One region of the Paenibacillus sp. UNC217MF genome, then DNA from elsewhere that is predicted to be linked to it. Evidence: riboswitches for the same ligand, from Rfam matches in the RefSeq annotation. Region 1 holds a riboswitch; each other region holds the start of a gene.
What was found. Region 1 has a riboswitch for cyclic di-GMP ahead of BP95_RS32340 (CAP-associated domain-containing protein). Riboswitches for the same ligand answer to the same signal wherever they lie in the genome.
Positions count from the first base shown of each region.

Region 2: it holds a riboswitch for cyclic di-GMP, as region 1 does, so the genes downstream of both, BP95_RS0124875 (CAP domain-containing protein) here and BP95_RS32340 (CAP-associated domain-containing protein) in region 1, are expected to answer to the same signal.
Region 3: it holds a riboswitch for cyclic di-GMP, as region 1 does, so the genes downstream of both, BP95_RS34215 (glycosyl hydrolase family 18 protein) here and BP95_RS32340 (CAP-associated domain-containing protein) in region 1, are expected to answer to the same signal.

Region 1 is NZ_JMLT01000013.1:142,390-148,091, forward strand. It holds gene BP95_RS0109210 (DUF6612 family protein) at 1-717, shown strand, start outside; gene BP95_RS0109215 (DUF6612 family protein) at 887-1,660, shown strand; gene BP95_RS32340 (CAP-associated domain-containing protein) at 1,827-4,427, opposite strand; cyclic di-GMP riboswitch class I at 4,638-4,727, opposite strand; gene BP95_RS0109225 (macrolide family glycosyltransferase) at 4,903-5,702, opposite strand, start outside.
Region 2 is NZ_KK366029.1:118,227-123,928, forward strand. It holds gene BP95_RS0124860 (hypothetical protein) at 1-227, shown strand, start outside; gene BP95_RS0124865 (alpha/beta hydrolase family protein) at 386-1,834, opposite strand; gene BP95_RS33345 (hypothetical protein) at 2,098-2,250, shown strand; gene BP95_RS34665 (hypothetical protein) at 2,238-2,312, shown strand; cyclic di-GMP riboswitch class I at 2,441-2,531, shown strand; gene BP95_RS0124875 (CAP domain-containing protein) at 2,660-3,721, shown strand; gene BP95_RS0124880 (class D sortase) at 3,795-4,412, opposite strand; gene BP95_RS0124885 (NAD(P)/FAD-dependent oxidoreductase) at 4,598-5,530, opposite strand; gene BP95_RS0124890 (alpha/beta-type small acid-soluble spore protein) at 5,606-5,702, opposite strand, start outside.
Region 3 is NZ_JMLT01000016.1:58,400-64,101, forward strand. It holds gene BP95_RS0109995 (AzlD domain-containing protein) at 96-422, opposite strand; gene BP95_RS0110000 (AzlC family ABC transporter permease) at 413-1,141, opposite strand; gene BP95_RS0110005 (TrmB family transcriptional regulator) at 1,221-2,030, opposite strand; cyclic di-GMP riboswitch class I at 2,616-2,700, shown strand; gene BP95_RS34215 (glycosyl hydrolase family 18 protein) at 2,812-5,702, shown strand, end outside.

The sequences.
Region 1 (5,702 bases):
CCATCTGTCGATGAACTTATTCAAAAATCAATTGATGCAAGCAAGTCGCTCAAGAATTTCTCTATGGACAGCCAAGTGAAGCAGGATCTTACAATTAGCCAAGGTGAACAGAAGCAAGAGCAAAATACGGAAATAAAACTGAAAAGCGACATGACTAAAGAGCCTTTCAATCTGTATCAAGAAATGACAATGAACGTAGCGGGTCAAGGTGAGCAAAAAGTCGTTCAGTATATTTCGAAGGACGGCATTTATTCACAAGTGAACGGGCAATGGACGAAGATGCCGGATGACATGAAGGCACAAATTCTTGAAGGTGCGGAGAAAGGGGCAAGCCCAGAGCAGTCCCTGGAACGCTTCAAATCGATAGCGAAAGATTCGAAGGTATCTGAAGAAGGTACTAACTATATCTTGACGGCGGACTTGTCCGGTGACGGGATGAAGGAACTGGCGAAGTCGTTGATGACCCAATCTGGTTCTAACAGTAATCCTCAAATGGAAGCAATGATTGAGCAAATGAAGATTAAAAGCATTAAGATGAAGTTTGGTGTCAACAAGGAGTCATACCAACCAACAATATCCGATGTCGACATGTCTATGGAAGTAGAAGAGCAAGGTCAGAAAGTTGAACTCAATATGGTTATGACAAGCACATTCTCGAAGCATAACGAGATTGGCGAAATCAAGGTGCCACAAGAAGTATTGGACAGCGCTAAGTAATCGCAATGTATAGACGAGACCGTCGAATCTATGGATTTGGCGGTTTTTTTATGGCATTAATAGTTCTATTCTACTAATTTCTGTTTCGGAATAGGGCTACGTTCACTTTGTCTGTCTATCGATATTGGTTACTATGAGGGAGCATACTAATTTTGGGAGGCAGACGGTTTTGAAGAAGTGGACGGCAGCACTCGTAGCGATCATGGTAGTACTAGGCATTACAGCATGCGGCAACTCAACACCTACGGCAGGAGAATTGATTCAAAAGGCTACGGATGCGGATAAAACATTGAAGAGCTATTCAATGGATGTCCATGTTGAGCAAGTGAATGGGATTCAAGGCGACAGCAGCAAAGAAGAAAAATCGGATATTACAATCAAAACTGACTTTACAAAGGAACCGCTTGGTTTCTATCAAGATACGTCAATTGTGTCAGACCAAACGAACCAAACGATTAAACAATACTTCACCAAAGAAGGAGCATACTCTCAGGTAAATGGCGAATGGGCGAAAGTTCCGGATGAGTTGAAGAGCCAGTGGGAAACGAACATTAAGAGCCAAATGAGCTTGACGCAAAATCTCGATAAATTCAAGCCGTTAGAGAAAAATTCGAAGATTGCCGTGGAAGGTAACGAATACATCATGACTACGGATATGTCTGGCGATAAAGGCAAGGAGTTGGCGAAGACGCTGTTGTCCGAGTCATCTGGTGAAGAAGCTGCGGAAGCGCTTGGCAAGATGAATGTTAAGACGCTTACCATGACATATGGCGTGAATAAGGAAACCTACTTCCCGACGAAGAGCGGCTTTACACTTGTGCTCGAAGGGGAAGAGAACGGACAGAAGATTTCGATCAGCATGAAGGTGACGAGCACGATTACGAAGCATAACGAAGTGGCCGAAATCAAAGTGCCGAAGGATGTTATCGACAACGCTCAATAGGATACGATTTCGATTGTCGATGAAGAAAGAAAATAAAGTTATAGACTGAGAAAATATAGTTCCGACGGCATTACTGTTATCACGCGGTACAGCCCGTAAAAGGAAAAAAAGCAGAGATCCTATGTGATAATCTAGGATCTCTGCTTTTTGTGTCATGATGAATATCTTATTGCTCGTGTATCACGCGATACAAAACGAGTGCCGCCTGCGCTCGAGTGAGCGTTCCCGCCGGATCAAGTTTGTTATCGGTGGTTCCTTTGATAAGTCCTTTGCTCACTGCGTACACAACGGCTGTCTTTGCATCCTGTGAGATGAGTGCTTCATCCTTAAATCCAAGCGAAGTGCTTGAATGGGACAGATCAATTTTCAATGCCCGCGTAAGCATCACGACCATTTTTTCGCGAGTAATCGGTTTACGTGCCCCAGGCTCTGCAATCCGCTGTTCCCAAGTCTCTCCGTTATTCGTCAAGCGATCAAGCAAGGTGGCGAACTCCGCTTGGGTAATAACGTCGTTCGGCTTGAATGTGTGTATGCTGTCTTTGCCGCACAACAGTCCGTGAGCTGCAATGACTTCAATTTCATCCTTTGCCCAATGTGCAGTAAGATCATTGAAGGATCTTGCATGCTCTGCAATCGTGTAGGTGCCGAACTCCGTGACCTGGAAGGAAATATGCTTCTTATCAGCTGCCTTCATTCCGGCCAGTTTATAGCTCCAAGCATTTGTTGTTAGGCCTTGAGCTTCTGCGTACACGCCTGCCTTACGAATATCCTTTGTAGCTTCCATCAGCTTCAAGGAGATTTCCAACAGGATATTCTTTGCTTCTTGCGGCCCGCGGATCGTGATCATCGGAGACGTAAAGGTCGTCTCGCCATGATGCTTGCTAAAACCTTTGTCCTTATGCTCTGCAAGAGACACCACAAGCTCGAGTCCACTCGTTCCGATGAGTTCCACAATAGACTTATTCGGAATGGTAATATCGAATTCGGCTGTAGACAGAAGCAAATCCTTGCCTGATTCCTGCAGCAGTTTGGCGGCCGATTTGTCCAGCGTGAAGGAGACTTCATTGTAATCCTTCATGCTTACATCGCTAATATCGGGTTGAACCTGCTTGGTATTTTTGTCCTGCAGCTGTTTTTTCACGGTATTCGCATTTATCTTGAACTCCGCATTCACTGCATGCTCCTTCATCGTCTCTGCCAGTAATCCTGCCTTCATCGTCTTACCGGCTGGAATTGTTCCCACAGAAGTCGAAGGTGTAGAACTACTAGAACCTCTAGAGCCTTCAGATGAGGAAGACGAAATAGGCAACTCTGGCTTCGGATTCGGATTCGGAACAGACGGCTTGATGACATCAACAGTAGACGAGTGAATGTAACCGATTCGGATCCGTTCATTGTTTGCGTTGAACAGATTCGCATTTACAAGATTGAAGGTATATTTCCCTTCTTGGTCGCTCAAGAAAGCGATGGTTGCTATGTCGCCGTCTCCTTCATAAGCGCCTCCGTTGAGATTTACGGAGTAATCCAATTGCTTCTGGCCATTAGGTAAATCGGTTATGTTCTTTGTCGTGATAAGTGGGACATCCGGATAGTTCAACTTTTGATAGGTAGCCATCGTAACGCTTGGCTTTATATCTAAGAGAGTCAAGCGGCTGTCATAAGTAAGACTGAATGAAGCTGAATATACTGCTTCCGACACAGAATATTCGACCTTTACATCGAATGGATCTCCTGTCAGAACCTTAGATTCGCTGAGGCTAGGAGATACAACATCGGGATCGGGCTTTTTATCGTCGACGGAATTCTGCGTGACGAAGTTCTGTGTGTAATATACATTTGAATTCCCCCCGAAGTACACACCCACCCCTAGATGAGAAAAGTCTCCCAAAATATTCGAACGATGTCCTTTCGAGTTCATCCAGTTCTCGTGAACGAAGATGGCACTCGACTGTCCAGCAGCAATGTTTTCCCCTGCCTTTTGGTATACGATTCCGTCCGCCTTCAGCCGATCGAACGGGGATTTGCCGTCCGGATTGTTATGATCGAAGAAGCTTCTCAGCCCCATATCGTCGCTATGCTTGCGAGCAGTTCCCGCAGCCTTTTCATTCCACTTCAATGGCTTCATGCCCTCGCGGACACGCACAGCATTAGCCAAATCGAGGATTTGTTGCTCAAAGCTTGTCTGCAATCGCTTGCTAGGCGTGCCAAAGTACCCCTTGAACGCCAGTTCCACATCCTGGGCAATAAATTGGACAGCCGTCACCGTATTCCCTTGATGGAGATCATAGAACACGGTTGCATACATACCGCCGACCTTGTACAGGCTATATTGTCCGCTGTTGTCCATATTGTAAATCGTATTGCCTTTCCTAATTTGACTGAGGGAAGATCCGAAGGCTGCCTCTACCTCCTGCTTGGTTGAACCGAATCCAATGCTTCCATAAGAATCATTCGCATTCGTATAGAGTGCAACGACCTTGTGGTCCTGAACACCAACTTGTAAGTAATGTTTATAATCCTGATTGTAAATATACCACTCGAAGCCATATTCACTTAGATCCTTGCGAACCGGCAGTCCGATTTTTTGGAATAGTTGATCCTCGCTCATTCCTATGGTGATGCCTTGCAGTTGGTCTGCCCCTGCCTGCAGAGCATTGTTCGTTTTCGTGACAGTAATCATACTACCGACCAGCTTATCCGCTGCATAAAGGGTCGGCTGATAGATAAGCATCCCGGCTAACAGCGCAGCGCTAGCTGTAATCGTCATACGCCGCATTCTTCCTGCTTTAATGTGTTTATGCTGTTCTTGGTACATTGCGTTGTTGGTTGCTGTACAACATGGCCGCATCATTACATCTCCTATTCTTTTACATTCTGCGATCAAATGAGATGAACATCGGGGACGCTTTACAATAGCACAAAAAAAGCGCCACCCTAATGGCAGCGCAATAAAAAAAGACGCACGTAATGTCGCAATTAGGGCAACCCGGCTGTCATCGCATTGTGAAATACATTAGACCCGTGGCTTTGCGTCCCCTGCTTTCGCTAGGGTTTGCCATTATCCAAATGTTACAGATTAAATGTCTATAGTAACATGTAAATGAACAGCTTGTATACAACTGTGCCTATAGGTACGCAAAATTCAATCAAGTACCAGGTCTATCAACCCAGTACGATTTATGTTCGTCATGCACTTCTTCAATGAAGCTGCCCCATTTTAAAAAAAGGATCATGAAAGTACACTAAGACTTCGCTCGAATTTTAGTTAAAATCACATTTGCCGCTTCTACTGCACCACCAGCATTCTGAAAAGTTTCTGACAGTTTTTGCGCATTTTCCTGATAAGTCCGATTCGTCAACACCTCAGATACCGCTGCTGCCAAATATTTTGGCTTCTTTCCTTTCAACTTTAAACCTGCACCCAGTTGAGCAACCCGATCAGCCACTAATCCTTGTTCGCTATGTTGCGGAAATAAAACCATTGGAACTCCAAAATACAGGCTTTCATTCACACTATTCATGCCACAATGGGTAATAAATACATCGGCTGTTTGCAATACCGATATTTGATCCACGACGTTATTCACTGTGAAATTTCTTGGTATGTTGCCAAGAGAAGCAATCTCCGTTTTTTCACCAACTGACATCACAACATCATAGTCCGTATCTGCAAATGCCTGAATAACTTTTTGGTAAAAATCTTGATTTTGATTCAGTATAGTCCCAAGTGAAATGTAGATTAGTTTTCTATCTTTTTTATTAATCTGTATCGGCGGAGACTGCCTGATGGATGGTCCGACAAAAGCATATCGCTCAGAAAACGTATCCGCCATCGGCTGGAATTCTTTCGAGGTATAAACAATGGTGTCTGTTTCATTATTATTTTGAACAATCGATACAACATTCCCTATCTCATAACCATGATTCTTTAACAACTGAATTTTTCTGTTCATTCGGGGCCAACCCACGATCATCCTCCATACATCGATGAAACCACGCTTCATCAGTTTCGCGGTGTACTGATTAAAAGCAAAGGTAGTAG
Region 2 (5,702 bases), on a different contig from region 1:
CCTACAAGAGAGCAATGAATCAGGCTTATCAAGCTGCACATCCATCTCGGAAGGCGGCATACAGAGGTGCTATAATAAGTGGTGGTATCGGACTGCTGCTGCTGACTGTAGGAGGAGTCCTACTTGGGCTTGGTCAGACAGGATGGGGATTAAGCTTGCTCGGCTCCGGAATTGTGGTTGCAGGTATCAATGGATGGAATGTCCGCCGAATTTCAAGTAAGGGGTAGAACAACTTTTTTTTGCACAAATAGATACCAACCGTCGGTATATTACTTATGATTAAATCGATTCCTTACCCTGTAATTGATTTTTTATCTTCATTAGACTGGGGCCGGGAAGGGAAGGAAGACTGCCTTTCCCGGCCTAGTAGCATTACTATTGTGTGTCAACGAAAAGTAACTTCGGGATATTCACTGCTGGTGCTGTTCATCAGCGCTCCGCCAGTACCCTTCAGGTTCTTATTGAAGAAATCCAGAACATAGTGATTGACGACAGATGACCCTCTGTACCCGTCGATTGTTCCTGTAATACCGGCGTATTGCAGGAGATTCGAATAGAGCTGCAGGTCGGTGAAATTATAATGCTTCGCACCTTCCAATTGAATGATGCTTCCACCGTGCTGCTTTACTTTCTCCATTATGGCAAGTTCTTGTGCAATGATGCTGCTCATCTTCGTATCTGTAATAAGCCCCTTACGCTGCTGCTCCTTCATCTCGGTGAACTTATCAGCCTTCAGGAACAGGGCGGGCTTGTCGGCTAGTCTATTGATGTCTAATTCATAGAGAGAGCCATCCATATTAACCGCCGCTTTGACGCGGGGGTTCGTGTTCAAGACGTTAAATGCGGTCGCACCCCCGAAGGAGTGGCCCATGACACCAATCTTGTCCATGTCGATGGCGCCCGTAAGTGGGCTTGGCATGTGACCAGCATTCAAGCCATCCAACTGGCGAATGACGAAATTCACATCTTCCGTCCATACCGTTCCGATGGATTTGCCTACCGTATAGAAATTATCCATGTTGAAAGTAGTTCGATAGTCTGTATTTATGCCATCTGGAAACGCTGTAGCTACTGTGCTGTACGGATGGTCGATGGAAGCGACAATATAACCGTGGCTGGCCAGCTGCTCGGCTTGAGACACATGAAGCAGTCGGGTTGTCCCCATTCCATGATTGATGATTATTAATGGATAGGGAACGGAAGTAGGCTGTACTGCTGCTTCTTCATAGGCATTGCTGCGGATGTACTTCCAATAATCGAATATCGGTTCAGGGAGCCTGATAAATGATGATAATCCCTTTTTATAGGCAGTGAGCATCTTTGGATCCTCAGGAAAGACAGGTACGGTCTTCTGCACATTATCTACTTGTGCGGGGTACCAGAATTGCACAAGGATTTTACGTTTATCTCCACCATTCTCTGTATAGATCTCCTCTCGACCTTCATCCGTTAGCGACATCGTAAATGTGCCTACTTGATAGGGTCCCTCCAGTTTCGGCAGCTGAAAAACAGGCAAGTATGACGACAACAAGACGTTCAATGTGATTACGACGCAGGATAGGCCAAATAAAGTATAGCGCACAGATTTCCACAGATTGAACGTGCTAGATGACCGTATACTTTTCCAACATAGACTCCCCGTTACTACGATAGTTAGGCTGTACACGCCGAACATCTGCCATCGATAACCCTCTTGCCACAAGTGCAGCGTGAGAATGGACATGCTGATTGTACTGGCTACGATGCCGGTTAGCCGGGGCAGTTTGCGTGTAAATAGAGTACTTATCAATAATGCAAAGCAAGAGAAAGCTAGCAATATTTCATAGAGCCGCATAACGTTCCTATTCCTCCCGTTCTTCAGAGCGTACTTGCCTCTGTCTATTGAGCGTAAAGGGTGAAGATTAAGGAGAGGTCGATCGTTCGTTTAAAATTCGTTTAAAGAGTGAACCACGTATGTTTCAGTTTTTGTTCAGAATCATGGATTATTGTGTAAGTAGACTCTCGCCTAACGACGACTGACCCTGATCAGCCTACGGTACCTGGTGAGACGACAGATCCCGATACAGGAAATACGACGGAACCGGGTGGAAGCATGGCATGGGCAATCCAGACGGTGACAAGGATGATGAAGGAAATCCTGATGATGCAGATCTAGGAGGCAAGACGGATTCGAAGAAGCCGAATGCTAAGCGGGGGGTAAGCTGCCGCAAACTGGTGAAGAAGCGCCTGTATCGCCAATCGTCGGTATGATTCTCATTACTGCCGCAGCACTCATGTGGATAGCTCGGAAACGATTATTTGTAAGGCGTTGATATATGAACCGCCAAGGAGAGTTCCTTGGCGGTTAGCCTACTATTCTGTCCACATACAGAAGATTACAATCGTTCAGGAGTGTACAAGCAGTTCTGTTGCATGTTACCATAGACATATAACTGTTACATTTGGATAATGGCAAACCCTCGCGAAAGCAGGGGACGCAAAGCCACGGGTCTAATGCATTTACACAATGCGATGACAGCCGGGTTGCCCTAATTGCGACAATACGAGCGTCTATTTAAGTGCGCCGCCATTAGGGTGGCGCTTTTTTGTATATACAAGAAGCGCCCCTGGTGTTCATCTCATTCGAGCGGATAACGTCAAAGAATGGGAGATGGTAAGGATGCGGACACGTTGTACGGAAACGACTGACAACAACGCAAACTGGCAAGTAGAAGAAAAACAATCATTGGTAGGCAGCAAGCGAAGAATTGCAATAGGGCTTAGTGCTGCATTGCTGTTCGGCATGTTCATGCCACAGCCAACTCTCTATGCAGCGGATGAAACTAGCGGAAGCGGGACTGCTGCATCAGAATTGTTGAATGTGCCACAGGCGGCAGGAGTCAAGGTTCAGGGCATTTCGCTCGGTATGAGTGAGAAGCAGCTCTTCGAGCGACTGGGACAACCAGCACGCAAAGACGTAAGCGAGTACGGGTTCGAGTGGTACATCTATAACAAGGATTATAAGCAGTATGTGCAGGTCGGTGTGCTCAACAAGAAAGTTGTAGCTCTATACTCGAATGCTAAGGCTGATTATGGCAGCATTGGATTTGGTTCGACGAAGCAGGAAGTTACAGCAGCCTACGGGTCTTCCATCAGCCGAATTAAGAAAGGCAATACCATCTATAACTACAAGGATAACGGCGGAACATACAGTATGCACAAGGTAGGCGACGTTTATGCGACGGTGTTCTATGATGTGAGTCAGCGCGGCACGGTAACAGCTGTCCAATTCATTGCTGAAGCTGTGGAGTTGTCGTTCAAGGGTTACTTCGGTACGCCTAGCGAGCAATTGCGGACAAGCTTCGAGCAGCAAATATTCGATCTAGCGAACGCAGTTCGCGTACGCAATGGCAAGAAGCCGCTGCAATGGAACGATAAGATCGCAGGAACAGCACGCAAGCATAGCGGTGATATGGGAGAAAGAAGCTTCTTCGATCATAATAATCCGGATGGTAAGTCGCCGTTCGATCGAATAAAGGCAGACGGAATCATATATAAGTCCGCAGGAGAGAATATTGCCGCTGGCCAGACGAGTGCCATCTTCGTTCATGAGAACTGGATGAACTCGGAAGGGCATCGTGCCAACATATTAGGAGATTATTCGCGAATGGGTGTAGGCGTATTTTTCGGAGGTAAATCGAAAGTCTACTACACGGAAAACTTCTATACGCCACGAAGCTAGCAGGCCGTGTTAAAAAGACGCCTTCAATCCCACAGAAACAGTGGTGTTGGAGGCGTCTTTGATTGATGCGGCGTTATGGGGTCTTCTCCATGACAGCCTTCACAATAAGCCGGTGTGTGGCTGTGTCGATTGGATCACAGGTGATGAGTGTCAGCTCCCGATCCGTTGGATTCTGATCGAGAACGGACAGATCTTCTGGGGTCACGACGGATTTCGATTGCACGGTATACGTGTAGGTCTGATCCGACGTTTCTAATTGAACTTTATCGCCTTGTTTTAACTCATTGAGTCTATTGAAGTGTCTGCCGAATGTCAGACTACGATGGCTCGCCAATACAAAGTTGCCGATCTCGCCCGGCATTCGGCCGGGGACAACGATTCCACTTCCAACCTTGAGAGAGGCAGGTGTGGCTTCTTCTACCATAGGTTCCCGCAGATCGATTTTGTCGATCGATATTGCCCCATATACAAGGAGACCGTCAATGGATTTAGGCTCCTGTTTTTTTGGTGTGGTTGAATCGGTTTGTATCTTGGAGGTTACTTGAATGCTGTCTTGCGGCAAGTTGTCCCACTCCGTAAGGAGCCGAAGCTCTCTTTGTTGTTCGTTGTATTGATTCCACTTCGGATATAGGATAAGGGCTAACCCGGCAAGGAGAAACAATAGAGCCGTGAAACCAAGCAATCTGGACATGATTTGATTCTTTTTCGTAATAAGAGGCACCCCCTTAACGCACTATGTCTGTGCCTCTATTGTACCGTATGTAGCAATATGTTTTCCATAACCCACCATGCTGGTAGGTGCAGTTCGTAGGGGATCGGATAGCAGCAGTGAAGCTCAATTGCAGCAACCGGATGCTGGAAGGAGGCGTTAGCAATCTAAGATGATGAGGATCCTTCCTTAGGGGAAGCCTGCTGAAGGATTGCTTTATGCATCCAAATTGCAGCTTGTGAACCTTCCGCCATCGCAATCGTAACCTGTTCCGAATGCACACATACATCTCCTGCCGCCCATACATTCGGGACATTGGTCATTTTCGTACGTGGATCCACCATAATGTGTTTATTTTCATGCCGCTCTATCCCAATCTGCTCTGCGAGGGAGGACTTCACCTCATTGCCTCCGAAGGCAACAAATCCACGCTCTCCATCGATGATCCTTCCATCGGAAAGTCTCACGCCACGGAAGACACCTTCTTCCTTACATACTACTTCTTCAATCTGTGCATCAATTACTTCAATTTTCTGTGCGTCCAATTGTTGCATTTGATCAGCAGACAAGGGCTTCTGCTCGTGATTCACATAGACGATGTCACGGGTCCAATACAATAGCGTTAGTGCCATATCAGCTCCGGTAGAGCCAGAACCGAGCACAATGGTTCGCCGACCGCTCACTTCATAACCATCGCAATCAGGGCATACATACACCGTAAGGCCTAGGCAGGGCATGAGATTGGGCAAGGATGGAAGCCGATCCATGATTCCAGTGGCGAGCAGGAGTGTACTTGCTGTGAAGAGGCCGTTCTCTGTTGTCGTCACGGTGAAGCCATGCTCGCCATTAGGTGCGAGACTCGTCACGGTATCTTCAAGCAGATGTATGCCTAACGATGTGGCCTGCCGTTTACCCAAAAGACGAAGCTGAGTACCGGACACTCCCTCAGGCCATCCGAGCACATTATGGTAGGAACGGCATATCGTAGATCTGCCATAACCACTATCGATCACCAGCACGCGGTGTCGGTATCTCCCCAGCTGAATGGCAGCTTGCAGCCCGGCAATGCCGCCACCAATAATAATGCTCTCATAGCACATAAGCAGACACTCCTACCGTTTCTGAATGATTATTGCATGAAATAATGTCTGGCATGCCAAGAAAGAGATCTTATCTTACTTCCCCTGCTGCTTCGTTAAATTCTCCTGAGCAAGGCGAATCATCTCCCGCACCATCGAGCCGCCGATTCGTCCGCCAACGCGACCTGCATCT
Region 3 (5,702 bases), on a different contig from region 1:
TATACACAAGCCTGTACCACTGGCTTCTCACTTCGGTAGCTTTACTATTCTCTTCACGTTAAGAGCGAAGATTGCCAAAACTCTAGTATCAAGTTTCAAAACAATAAGCGTAAAATGATTATGGAGATAATACCGCCCAGTACGGTTCCCAATAAACTTCTTGTTTTTATCGCAATTAAAAAAGTCGGTATGGCTGCAAAAAATTCAATGTTGTTGGTAAGAGATGTAAGCTTTCCGTCATGGATAAATATCTCTTGACCTATCAGAGCAGCTATTACAGAAATGGGGACATAATTTAACCAACGCATTGCCCATTCTGGTAATTCAAACCGACTAAGCACCATAAGAGGAACGACCCTTGGAATGAACGTGACAAAAGCTGAGCCTAGAATAATCAAAAAAATGTCCCATCTTACTTCCATTTTTCTACCACCATTCCTATTGTTGAAGCAATAATTGTAGCCACAATAACGCCCATACTGCTGGACAAAAAGAAAGAACTTCCCACAGCAATGACCACTGCAATAATTGCGACAACGATATCAAGTTTGATTCTATTTCGCCCTACCATAGAGAGTACGAGAATTCCAATAAACATAGCTGGCAAGGCAAATGCTAGTCCGAATTTCTCAGGATTCGAAATCCATTGCGCCAAAAATGCTCCTGCTAGATTCGCTGCAAGCCAATTTACATAAGCGGTTATGTTGAGGCCATGCATCCATTTCTCACTGATTCGCTTTTTCTTGGCCGCCTCGGTAATCGCGACACCGAATGTCTCATCGGTGAGTAGAGAACCTACTAGCATGTTGCGAAGTGGAGTAAGATGCCGGAAATAAGGTGCTAGTGCGGCACTAAGTAAAATATGACGAAGATTTACAAAGAAAATCGTAATAATAATGGCAGTAATCGAACTACTTGCTGCTATCATACCCGCAGCAATAAACTGAGCTGAGCCAGCATAGAGAATCATAGACATCAGAGCGATCTCAGCGATGCTAAGTCCCGCAGTCTTTTGGATCACACCTGCAGCTAATCCGATACTTAAATAACCCAGCAGCGTGGGGACACAATCTTTTACTCCTTGGATAAAGCTATCTTCAGCTCTCGGAGACGAATTCATTTGGACGTTCGACAGACTCATTTCATTCCCTCTTTATTTTCAAGTATTAGAAGCTAACTTACTAACTACTACGAAAAAGTGAAAGAAAATACGGTTCAATTTATTTGAACCGTTTTCCAGTAACAACATGAAATAGATTAGGAGCGTTTTTCCAAAGCGCTTCTGCTTTCTCTGGGCCCACTTCTTTCACTAATTCTGAGAACATAATGTCATGCCTGATGTATTCCATCGCGATTAACACAAGTGCCGGGTCTTCCGTTTTTACCGCCCATGCAGGTGTATTTTGCGCGAAATTTGCAATTAATACTTCTTCATTATCCCGTGCAACAATCGTTAAGCGGCCGTTCATACGTTCCTCAGCTACTTCTGGAGCCATGTAGTTGTGATGAGTCGTTGCCCCAAGCTGAATCTCAGGTGCTCCAAAAAGAATAGAAAAGACGTGGGTATCATCCTTTATCCGCTCATCTATAGCACCTTTTATCGAAGCGACTTGTGGTTCCCAAATCGACAACCATATTTCTTTTTTAGCTTTATCGATTATGTCAATCATTTCGGCCACAACGCGCTCATCACTGCTGATGCGTCGAATGACATCTACTTCTTGTTCACTTTCTAACGCAGATAAATTCTTTTCAAGATAATCCATAGAATTGTCAAAGTCATTACGCAATCGACGGATTAATTCTTTTGCTGGTAATGGCGCATAGGTTACAGGATCAGTAGGTACTGTATACACCGCACCTTTATCCATTAATTTTGCCAGTACTTCATATATCGTTGAACGAGGTACACCTGACCTTTTGCTTATTTCATATCCGGTTATAGGAGAATTTTTCAATAGCCCTATGTACGCTTTACATTCATATTGTGAAAAGCCCCACTTCTGAAGCTCTTTAAAAAGTTCTTCCATGGCATCTCCTTTAGTAGTTAGTGTGTTACTTACTATAAAATAAAATGGATTACCTGTCAAAGCAATCCTGGTTCCGTTTCGAAAAATGATCGTCAGACCACTGTTTTGTTCCTGATTCTTCAACTTTTGGATGAGGTATAATTGCCCAGAAAAGGAGGATCAGCCCTTTTTAATCCAGTCCAAGTACTATATAGTTGCATGAATTTTACTGATAAGGAAAGTTATATTCCGTTATCATTGTGTGAACTCTGGCTCGTTCATCCACACTACAATATATCTCCCCTCCTACCTAAGACCTACTGCCCAAACCTTGTCGGACATATGGAATATGTAAAAAAGCATAACAAGGAATAACAAGGGATCGGTGCAGTTACTAGGCTGATGTCCAGTATCAAACCATATGGAATTAACATACATCCTCTTATTCCATCCGGATTTCAACATGATATATTTCTAGTGAATAATAATATCGAACTATGTTCATATATTCACAAATAATCCGTATGACCCATTAAATAAACGTGAAACTGCTGTATATTTAACGGTGTAAACATGTATCGTTATGCAAGAGTATGCATGTTTGCAGGTATTACTAGGCAAAGCTAGGGAAATCTAGTGACGCAAAACTAAAGGGGCTAAGGAAGAAATTCTATGCCAGCCAGTTGCCGATTAATAGACCCCCATCTCTATTAGTCGTATGGTTGTTTTTGTATGATCCATGGCGAGATGCCCCACCCTAGCTGCCTATTAATAAAATCTATTGATAGGAAGTGAATAACGGATGAAGACTGGGAAAAAGCAGAGTGCACGGAGATTGTTCGCAATGACGGTAGTGACCATCATGATGTTCGTGTCTTCGTTGGCACCGGCTTATGCAGGGTCGGCTGTTTCCGCAGCACAGGAACCTGTGGTCAAAAACGCGACAAAGGAAATAAGGAATGTTATGTACTATGGCGATTGGTCGATTTGGGGAGGACAAGGGAACTTTTATCCTAAGGATATACCGGCCGATCAATTAACCCACCTGAACTATGCGTTTCTCGATTTTGATGCCCAAGGCAACCTTGTCTTTACGGATAAGGATGCGGCAGTAGAAGCGCCTGTCGGCCAGGAAGGCGTACAATGGCAAGCGGCCAATGCGGGCATCCTTATCGCCCTGCAGCAATTGCGCGCAGAAAACCCGAATCTGAAGATCGGCATTTCTCTTGGCGGATGGTCGAAATCAGGCGACTTCGCTGTCGTTGCAGCCGATGCTTCCAAACGGGCGAATCTGATCCAAAATGTCATGACATTCATCAAGTACACGAACATGGACTTCGTGGATGTCGATTGGGAGTTCCCGGCTGAAGTTCGACAGCCTGATCTGGTCGATAACAAGAACGATGAAGGCACGAAATACGCCACGCCGGAGGATAAAAACAATTATATTTTGCTCCTGCAAGATCTCAAAAACGCATTGAATAAGCAAGGAGCCCAGCTTGGGAAAGCATATGAACTGTCTGTTGCGCTTCCGGCGCCGAAGAGCAAGATCGATATCGGCATTGATGTGCCAAGACTATTCAACATTGTAGACTTCGCCAACATTATGAACTATGACATGCGCGGCGCATGGGATGAAGTAAGCGGCCACCATACTGGCTTGTATACGAATCCGAACGACCCGCTCACGGGCAACAACCTGTCGGTCGACGAAAGCGTAAAATATTTGATTGAGCAAGGTGCCGAGCCGAACAAGATTGTGATTGGGGCGGCGTACTATACTCGCGGCTGGGATAAAGTGTCGCAAGGAACCGATCCGAATCATCCGGGACTATTCGGCGAAGCTGCACTATCCGCCAAAGACGCGGATCAGTCTCCATCCCGCGGCGCCGTTGGCGAAGCAGCGCTCACCATTGGGGACGCCGGACGCCGAACGGGGATTTGGTCTTATCGCAACCTCGACAAGCTGAAGGCCACTTACCCGAATCTCAAGGAATATTGGGATGATGCAGCCAAAGCTCCCTATCTGTATGATGGGACAACTGGCGTATTCTACACCTATGACAATGAAAGATCCATTCAAGAGAAAACGAAATATGTGCTTGAGAATGGTCTGGGCGGCGTCATTGCTTGGATGGCTTCCAACGATGCACCTACTGCGAATCCTTCCAAGCGTGACAAATTAACAAAGACAACGAAAGAAGGCCTCTTCGGAAGCCAGCCGTTGACAACACATGAAATTAAATATACCAAGCTGGACGTTACGGCAGATGTGAAACCGTATACAGAAGCTTGGGGCAACAATAAAGGGGTAGAAATCACCCTTTTCAATAATGAGTCCTTGACCGAATCGAATTCTGTGTTGAGAGCCGTGGAAAGAAGCGCAAAAACGGTTAAGCTGCCGAAGCTTTACATCCAAGCCGATGGGCCGCTGACTTCCGGCGATTATTTGGCAGGTACCGTAACCAATGAGAACGGTTACACGGTCGTCGATTTGAAATCGGTCTATGATGCAAAAACGATTGAAACTGGCAGATCCTATACATTCAAACTGAAGGGAGATGCCAAGATTACAAGCATGGAGCTGGTTCAGCGGGTATCGGATAACAGCCCGGAGATGAACAGACAGCTCATTCTGGGTGATGAAGCTCCAAGCAAGAATCAACCGCCTGTATTGCATGGCATAGCAGACCTGACGCTGAAAGTCGGCGACAACTTTGACAAGCTGGCCGGTGTAACGGCTACCGACGCTGAAGACGGAGATCTGACATCACGTATTAACGTAACGGGAGAAGTCAATACGAATGCAGCCGGCAAGTATGAGCTGATTTACTCCGTTACGGACTCGCAAGGACTAACGGTCGAGAAAAAACGTACCATTACCGTTATCGAAGCTCCAAGCAAGAATCAACCGCCTGTATTGCATGGCATTGCGAATCTGACGCTTACAGTCGGCGACAGCTTTGACAAGTTGGCTGGCGTAACGGCTACGGACGCAGAAGACGGAGATCTCACATTCCACATTGCCGTGACGGGAGAAGTCGATACGAATGCAGCCGGCAAGTATGAGCTAGTGTACTCCGTTACGGATTCGCAAGGATTAACGGGCGAGAAAAAACGTACCATTACCGTTATCGAAGCGACAGCTCCGGGGTATGACTTTGGGGTTGGCCAAGGAATCGAGTGGCCGAAGCAAGTCAATTCCCCATTCATCGATATGGTTGCATGGGTTACCAAGCCGGGCTATTCCAACAACGGCGCTCCTAACCTTGCCAGAATTTCCGAGGATACCGGCGTGAAATTCTTCAATCTCGGCTTTGTTCAGCCCGTTGGGCATCAAGTAGCGGACGGCAGAGTGCAATGGGGCTGGGGAGGACATTCCTTACTAAGCGAAAAGAATCCGCAAGACACCCAATATCAAGGAATTAAGCAGTCCATCCGGGAAATTCGCGAGTTGGGCGGAGATGTCGCGATCTCGCTAGGCGGTGCGAACGGAGCTGCATTCTGGGAAGTTACTCAAGACACCGATACGCTCTTTAATACGTATATGGAGCTGGTTCAAGGCTATGGACTGACCCGATTTGACCTTGACATTGAGGGCGGCGCTCAGAACAAAGACATGAATATCGCCAACGCAAAGGCGATTAAGAAGCTGCAGGATGCAACGGGCGTAGATATCGTATTAACACTCCC